2 regions of the Bradyrhizobium sp. Ken01 genome follow, and region 2 is predicted to be linked to the other one. Evidence: predicted binding sites of a transcription regulator. Region 2 holds the regulator's gene; the other holds the start of a gene.
What was found. The regulator PhoB, encoded in region 2, activates phosphate uptake and scavenging genes when phosphate is short. The targets are predictions, from matches to a motif close to TGTCATNNANCTGTCAT.

Region 1 (4,199 bases), on a different contig from region 2:
GCTGGAGCCGCGAGGACATCGCTCATAAGCTCGCCGCGACGACGAAAGGACCGCATGTTGCGACGAACAATCTCCGTGGCGTTGCTCGCCGCACTCGCCGCAGCCGGCGTCTATTGGTGGCTCAGCGCGCCGGTGGTGGCGGCCGCCGGCACCGCGCCTGTCCGCGTGCCTGATCTTGCCAATGGCCAGGTGATGTTCAACGCCGGCGGCTGCGCCTCATGCCATGCCGTTCCCGACCAGCCCGATCGTCTCAGGCTCGGCGGCGGCGTCGCGATCAAGTCGCCGTTCGGAACGTTCTACGCGCCGAACATCTCCTCCGATCCGGCCGACGGCATCGGCAAATGGAGCGAGGCCGAATTCGTCAACGCGGTGATGCACGGGGTCTCGCCGGACGGACGGCATTATTTTCCGGCCTTTCCCTACACGTCCTATCAGCGCGCCAGGCGCGAGGACGTGCCCGATCTCTTTGCGTACCTGAAAACGCTACCGGCCGTTGCAGGCAAGGTGCGCGACCACGACGTGCGCTTTCCGTTCAACATCCGCCGCAATGTCGGCATCTGGAAATTCTTATTTCTGGACGGCAAGCCCTTCGTCGCCGACAGCGCGAAGTCGCCGCAATGGAATCGCGGCGCCTACCTCGTCAACAGCTTTGGCCATTGCGCGGAATGCCACAGTCCGCGCAACGCGCTTGGCGGCATCATCGCCGGACAACGCTTCGCCGGCGGGCCCAATCCGGAAGGCGAGGGATGGGTCCCCAACATCACCCAGAAGGGCATTGGCGAGTGGAGCGCGAAGGATATTGCCTATTTTCTGAAGACCGGCGAATTGCCCGACGGCGACAGCGTCGGCGGCGCGATGACCCGGGTGATCAAGAACACCTCTCAATTGCCGGACGACGATCTCGCGGCGATGGCGGACTATCTCAAATCGCTGCCGCCGGTGGACGGTCCGCCGCGCCCCAAGCGCAAGGAGGGCGGCGCCTGATCAGCCGGCCCTTTTCCGGACGGTCAACTCGCGCCAAACGCCTTGAAGGTGATGATGGTGAGGGTGTCCTGGATGCCGGGCAGCACCTGCACCTTCTCGTTGACGAAGTGGCCGATATCGGTGTCGTTGTCGACGTAGAACTTCACCAGCAGGTCGTATTGACCGGCCGTGGAATAGATCTCGGAGGCGATCTCGGCTTCGGCAAGCGCATTGGCGACCACATAGGATTGACCGAGCTTGCATTTGATCTGGACGAAAAAGGGAACCATCGCGGTCACTCCGAAAGCATATCTGGCGGCTAATAGGCCAAACCCGGCCGGATTTAGCAAGCGAACTTGCTGGGCTGGGGGCGGCGCGCTAGGACGGGCCATGGCTTCGAAAACGCGGAAAATCGCCCCATGACGACGCCCGTCGCGCTGACCATTGCCGGCTCCGATTCGAGCGGCGGCGCCGGCATCCAGGCCGACCTGAAGACCTTTGCCGCGCTGGGCGTTTTTGGCGCGTCCGCCATCACGGCGCTGACGGCGCAGAACACCCGCGGCGTCACCGGCATTCATGCGGTGCCGGCCGAATTCGTCACCGCGCAGATCGACGCGGTGTTTTCCGATCTCGAGGTCGGCGCGGTCAAGATCGGCATGGTGGCGCAAGCCGCCAGCATCGATGCGATCGCGGCCGCGCTGTCGCGCTGGGCGCCCCGGCATATCGTGCTCGATCCCGTGATGGTGGCGACATCGGGTGATCGCCTGCTCGCGTCCGAAGCTGTCGACGCCCTGCGCATCAAACTGATGCCGCTGGCCTCGGTGATCACACCCAATCTGCCGGAGGCCGCGGCTCTGCTCGACGAACCGGTCGCGGCCAGCGAGGCCGAGATCGAGGGCCAGGGGCGCCGGCTGCTGGCGCTCGGTTGCCGGGCAGTCCTGATCAAGGGCGGGCACGGCGAGGGCGCCGAGAGCATCGACTATCTCGTCGATGCCAGCACCACGATCGCACTCGCCGCGCCGCGCGTTGCCACTCGCAACACCCATGGCACCGGCTGCTCGCTGTCCTCGGCGGTCGCCGCGGGGCTCGCCAGAGGCGAGGATCTCGAGCGCGCCGTGCGCAACGCCAAGACCTGGATCAGCGCCGCGATCGCGGCTGCCGATCGCTTCAGCGTCGGCCACGGCCACGGCCCGATCCATCATTTCCAGAAATTCTACTGAGGCCGCTCGCGAGCGCGCCGCGGTTCCGGGTTCTTGCGGAGGCCGCTGCGACGCCATGTCGCCTGATTGTCGCATGCGACTGATATTCGCGGGGTGGGCGAGGCAAGCGCGATTCGTATCCGAAGGTGCCTCAAAGGTTCAATTGGTCATCCCCCTGTCACGGGACATTGTTACAGGCTGGCGCATGGGAAGTTACGATGTGAGTGACGAGAGCCCGGAGCGGCGCTTTCGCACGTTGTTCATCTCCGACGTTCATCTCGGAGCCCGCGGTTCTCAAGCCGACCTTCTGCTCGACTTCCTGCGTTTCCATGATGCCGACACGATCTATCTCGTCGGCGATATCGTCGACGGCTGGGCGCTGAAATCGAGCTGGCATTGGCCGCAATCGCATAACGACCTCGTCCAGAAGCTTTTGCGCAAGGCGCGCAAGGGCGCCAAGGTGATCTATATCCCCGGCAATCACGACGAGTTCCTGCGCAACTATTACGGCACGCATTTCGGCGGCATCGATGTGGTCGAGAACACCGTTCACACCGGCGCGGACGGCAAGCGCTATCTCGTCATCCACGGCGACATCTTCGACCTCGTGGTGCAGAACGCACGCTGGCTCGCCCATCTCGGCGACAAGGCCTACGATTTCGCGATCCAGCTCAATCGCTTCGTCAACTTCTTCCGGCGCATGTTCAAGGTGCCCTATTGGTCGCTGTCGCAATGGGCCAAGCAGAAGGTCAAGAACGCGGTCAACTATATCGGCGCGTTCGAGCAGGCGCTCGCCGCCGAAGCGCGGCGCCACGACGCCGACGGCGTGATCTGCGGCCACATCCATTATGCGGTGATCCGCGACGAGGGCGGCATCCGCTACATGAATTGCGGCGACTGGGTGGAGAGCTGCACGGCGCTGGTCGAGCACGACGACGGCCATTTCGAGATCATCACCTGGGCGGATCAGGCCGAGAAGCCGGCACAGGTCCCGCAGGTTGCAGCCAGAGCTGCATGACAAAGGCAGGCTGATGCGCATCCTGGTCGCGACCGACGCCTGGCACCCGCAAGTCAACGGTGTGGTTCGGACGCTGACCAAGCTTGCCGACGCCGCCAAAGGCCTCGACGTCGAATTCTCGTTCCTGACGCCGCAATCGTTCCGCACCTTTGCGATGCCGAGCTACCGTGACGTGCGGCTGGCCATGCCGCGGCCGGGCAGAATCGCAAAGCTGATCGAAGAGGCGCGCCCGGACAGCATCCACATCGCGACGGAGGGTCCGATCGGCCTGATGGTTCGGCGTTATTGCCGCCAGCGCAAGCTGCCCTTCACGACCAGCTTCCACACCCGCTTTCCCGAATATGTCCGCGCCCGCGTGCCGGTGCCGGGCTCGCTGATCTGGCGGGCGCTGCGCCGATTCCATAGCCCCAGCCGCGCCGTGATGGCGGCAACCCCGGCGCTCGCCAGCGAGCTGACCGAGCGCGGCTTCGACAATGTCGTGCTGTGGCCGCGCGGCGTCGACACCCATCTGTTCCATCCCCGTGCGATCGATCTCTGCCTCCCGGCGCCGGTGTTCCTCTCGGTCGGCCGGGTCGCGGTGGAGAAGAATCTCGAGGCGTTCCTCGACCTCGACCTGCCCGGCACCAAGGTGATCGTCGGCGACGGTCCGGCGCGTGTCGCGCTGGAGGAGGTCTATCCGGACGCGATCTTCCTCGGCGAGAAGCACGGCGAGGAACTGGCGGACATTTACGCTGCCGCCGATGTTTTCGTGTTTCCGAGCAAAACCGACACCTTCGGCCTGGTCCTGCTCGAAGCGCTGGCGAGCGGCCTGCCAGTCGCGGCGTTTCCGGTGAAGGGGCCCCGCGACGTGATCGGCGATGCGCCGGTCGGCGCGCTCGATCACGATCTGCGCCGCGCCTGCTTCGCCGCGCTGGACATCTCCCGGCAGGATTGCGTCGAATTCGCCGCCAACTACACCTGGGAGGCCTCGGCCCGGGCCTTTATCGACAGCATTTTGGCGGTCGGCGCCGTGCTGCCCG
Region 2 (4,199 bases):
GCCACCGGTCAGCTCATGCTCGATCAGACCAACATCCTGGACGGCAAGCTGGACCTCAATCTGCTGCGCGCCCGCGTCGGCATGGTGTTCCAGAAGCCGACGCCGTTCCCGATGACGATCTACGAGAACATCGCGTTCGGCATCCGTCTCTATGAGAAGATCTCGAAGTCCGAGATGGACGGCCGCGTCGAAAAGGCACTCCGCGGCGGCGCGCTGTGGAACGAGGTCAAGGACAAGCTCAACGCCTCCGGCCTGTCGCTCTCGGGCGGCCAGCAGCAGCGCCTCTGCATCGCCCGCACCGTCGCGGTGCGGCCCGAGGTGATCCTGTTCGACGAACCCTGTTCGGCGCTCGACCCGATCTCGACCGCCAAGGTCGAGGAGCTGATCCAGGAGCTGTCCGAGGATTACACGATCGCGATCGTCACTCACAACATGCAGCAGGCGGCGCGCGTCTCCGACAAGACCGCCTTCATGTATCTCGGCGAGCTGATCGAATTCGACGACACCAGCAAGATCTTCACGTCGCCGACTGACCGGCGCACGCAGGATTACATCACCGGCCGGTTCGGCTAGGAGACGCGACATGGGTTCTGAACATACCGCAAAGGCCTTCGATACCGACCTCCAGGAACTCACCCGCCTGGTCGCCGAGATGGGTGGCATCGCCGAGCGCATGATCGTCGAGTCCGTCGACGCGCTGATCCGCCGCGACGTCCCGCTCGGCCAGCGCGTCGTCGCCATCGACACCGAACTCGACGCGCTGCAGAAGCGCATCGAGGAGCGTGCGGTGCTCACCATCGCCCGCCGCCAGCCGATGGCGGTCGACCTGCGCGAGATCGTCGGCGCCATGCGCGTCGCGACCGATCTCGAGCGCATCGGCGACCTCGCCAAGAACATGGGCAAACGCGTCGCGGCACTGGAGACGGACTTCCATCCGCTCAAGCTGTTTCGCGGCCTCGAGCACATGACCGACCTCGTGCAGCAGCAGGTCAAGTCGGTGCTGGACGCCTATGCCGCGCATGATCTGCCGGCGGCGATGGCGGTGTGGAAGGGCGACGAGGAGGTCGACGCCATCTGCACCTCGCTGTTCCGCGAGCTCCTTACCTACATGATGGAGGATCCGCGCAACATCTCGTTCTGTATCCATTTGATGTTCTGCGCCAAGAACATCGAGCGGATCGGCGACCACGCCACCAACATCGCCGAGACCGTGTTCTACATGATCGAGGGACAGGCGATCACCGACAAGCGGCCGAAGGGCGACATGACGACCTTCGCCAACACGGTACCGAACACTTAAGGAGCGACGACCCGATGGGCGCACGCATTATGGTGGTTGAGGACGAGGAAGCTCTGACGGAGCTTCTCCGCTACAACCTCGAAGGCGACGGCTATGACGTCGAGACGGTGATGCGCGGCGACGACGCCGACACTCGCCTCAAGGAGCACATCCCCGATCTGATCGTGCTCGACTGGATGCTGCCGGGCCTGTCAGGCATCGAATTGTGCCGGCGGCTTCGCACCCGTCCCGAGACCAAGCAGCTCCCGATCATCATGCTCACCGCGCGCGGCGAGGAGAGCGAACGGGTGCGGGGTCTTGCGACCGGCGCCGACGATTACATCGTCAAGCCGTTCTCGGTGCCGGAGCTGCTCGCGCGCGTGAAAGGCCTGCTGCGGCGCGCGAGCCCCGAGCGGCTCGCCACCGTGCTTGCTTTTGGCGACATCGAGCTCGACCGCGACAAGCGCCGCGTGGCGCGCTCGGGCCGGCCGATCGATCTCGGTCCGACCGAATATCGCCTGCTGGAGTTCTTCCTGGAGCATCCGGGCCGGGTGTTCTCGCGCGAGCAACTGCTCGACAGCGTTTGGGGCCGCGACATCTACATCGATGAGCGTACCGTCGACGTGCATATCGGCCGCCTGCGCAAGCTGCTCAATCTCGGCCGCGAGCAGGACCCGATCCGCACCGTCCGCGGCGCCGGCTACGCGCTGGATGATCGTTTTGCCAAGGCGGAGCAGGTGTAGGGTTGCAGGCTTGTTTGCTGGCGAGCTGTCCCCGAATTCTCCGACGTCGTCCCGGACAAGCGAGCGAAGCGAGCGCTGATCCGGGACCCATAACCACCGAACGTGGTTTGGCGAAGACTCGGAGTGACCCCTTCCGCACGACTACTGCGTGCTCGGAGTATGGGTCCTGGCTTTCGCCAGGACGACACTGAAATTGTTGAACTGTCTTCGCGCGACGACTTGCCGTGATTACCGCGGACCCGGCTTCACCGGTGCGCGGCGCCGATCCGATGCCGGCTGGTACGCAACGCGCGAGTGCTGGGCGCAATAGGGCAGGCCGGACAGAGCCCGTCCACCACAGAAGAAGAAATCCGGGCTCGACGGATCGCCGACCGGCCAGTGGCAGGTCGCCTCGTTCAATTCCAGCAGCGACAGCCGCTGGCTCATCGGCACCACGTTGTCGTATGTGACCGGATCCGGCTCAGCCTCGACCTCAAAGGCCTGCGCCAGTGCGGTGTTGCCGCGCGAGATCGGGCGGCTCACCCGCATCATGTGCTGCGCGGGGCGCGCCTTGCGCGGCCGGGGCGCTGCCGACGAAGGGCTCTTGGCGCGGCCCGAAAGGCCGAGCCTGTGCACTTTGCCGATCACGGCATTGCGGGTCACATTGCCGAGCTCCGCCGCGATCTGGCTGGCCGAAAGTCCGGCCTCCCAGAGCTTTTTCAGCTGCTCGACGCGATCATCGGACCAGGTCAAAACCGTCATTGCACCCTTTCCCTCGCTGCGCGCCAGCCATCCTGGGGCCTCGCAGCGAATGCCTAAGCCTTCAAAAACCCGTGCCGCCAGAATCCCTTAAGGCTCGCCGGGCGCGTCTTGAACGCCCGAACGTTTACGCCGGTACATAAGGACTTAAAGATCAGAACCACTGCACGAGATGTCGTATCTGACAATTCAAACGCTACAATATGGCGTGACTCCCGCGCAAGAGTCCGCCGACTCGCTTCCACATGTTCCGTGGCTAAATCCCGCAAAATCGGCACCGCAAGACTACGGATTCAGCGTTTCGTGAGGCTTTCCGGACGGCATTGACACCCGTTTCACCAGGCCTAAGATAGTCGTGCGTGCCGCCCTCAAGAGGCGGCACGTTTCGTTTTCCGGGCCGGTCGATGGTGCGTTGCGCAATGCACGCTCACTCCGTCCGCAACATTCAAGTGACCGTCATGACTAACAGCGCAGCGCCGCATTTGCTCCCCGTTTTCGCCAGGTCCGACCTCGGTTTCGAGCGTGGCGAAGGCTGCTGGCTGATCGCGACCAACGGCGAGCGCTATCTCGATTTCACCTCCGGGGTGGCGGTGAATGCGCTCGGCCATGCCCATCCGGCGCTGGTCGCGGCGTTGCAGGAGCAGGCCACGAAGCTCTGGCACATGTCGAACCTGTTCCAGAGCCCGGACGGTGAGCGTCTCGCCGCTCGCCTCTGCCACGAGAGCTTTGCGGACTTCGTGTTCTTCTGCAATTCCGGCGCCGAGGCGCTGGAATGCGTGATCAAGGTCGTGCGCCGTTATCACGCCGCGAAGGGCCATCCAGACCGCTATCGCATGATCACCTTCGAAGGCGCCTTCCATGGCCGCACGCTGGCGACGCTGGCTGCGACGGGTTCGGCAAAATATCTCGAAGGTTTCGGACCCCCGATGGAGGGCTTCGACCAGGTTGCGCATGGCGATCTCGACGCGGTGAAAAAGGCGATCGGTCCGCAGACCGCCGGCATCCTGATCGAGCCGATCCAGGGCGAGGGCGGTGTGCGTTCGGCAACGCCCGCCTTCCTGAGGGCGTTGCGTCAGCTCTGCGACGAGAAGGGTCTGTTGCTCGCCTTCGACGAGGTGCAGACCGGCATGGGCCGCACCGGCGATCTGTTCGCGTACCGCCGCCTCGGCGTCGAACCCGACGTGATGTCGCTGGCCAAGGCGCTCGGCGGCGGCTTTCCGATCGGCGCCTGCCTTGCGACCGCGGAAGCGGCGTCCGGCATGACGCCGGGCTCGCACGGCTCGACCTTCGGCGGCAATCCGCTCGCGATCTCCGCTGCGAACGCCGTGCTCGACGTCATGCTCAAGCCCGGCTTCTTCGACCACGTGCAGAGGATGTCGCTGCTGCTCAAGCAGAAGCTCGCCTCCGTGATCGACCGTCACTCTGATGTCGTCAGCGAA

Region 1: AC0L3S_RS29265 (UDP-2,3-diacylglucosamine diphosphatase) is a predicted target of PhoB. The motif match lies at 2,328-2,344, and genes of this name have one in related genera.

Annotation. Positions count from the first base shown of each region.
Region 1 covers NZ_JBVVPC010000038.1:58,565-62,763, reverse strand. The annotation lists gene AC0L3S_RS29280 (c-type cytochrome) at 55-984, shown strand; gene AC0L3S_RS29275 (Lrp/AsnC ligand binding domain-containing protein) at 1,008-1,253, opposite strand; gene thiD (bifunctional hydroxymethylpyrimidine kinase/phosphomethylpyrimidine kinase) at 1,383-2,183, shown strand; gene AC0L3S_RS29265 (UDP-2,3-diacylglucosamine diphosphatase) at 2,368-3,180, shown strand; gene AC0L3S_RS29260 (glycosyltransferase family 4 protein) at 3,194-4,199, shown strand, end outside.
Region 2 covers NZ_JBVVPC010000030.1:10,280-14,478, forward strand. The annotation lists gene pstB (phosphate ABC transporter ATP-binding protein PstB) at 1-573, shown strand, start outside; gene phoU (phosphate signaling complex protein PhoU) at 584-1,300, shown strand; gene phoB (phosphate regulon transcriptional regulator PhoB) at 1,315-2,022, shown strand; gene AC0L3S_RS25635 (GcrA family cell cycle regulator) at 2,251-2,763, opposite strand; gene AC0L3S_RS25640 (acetylornithine transaminase) at 3,219-4,199, shown strand, end outside.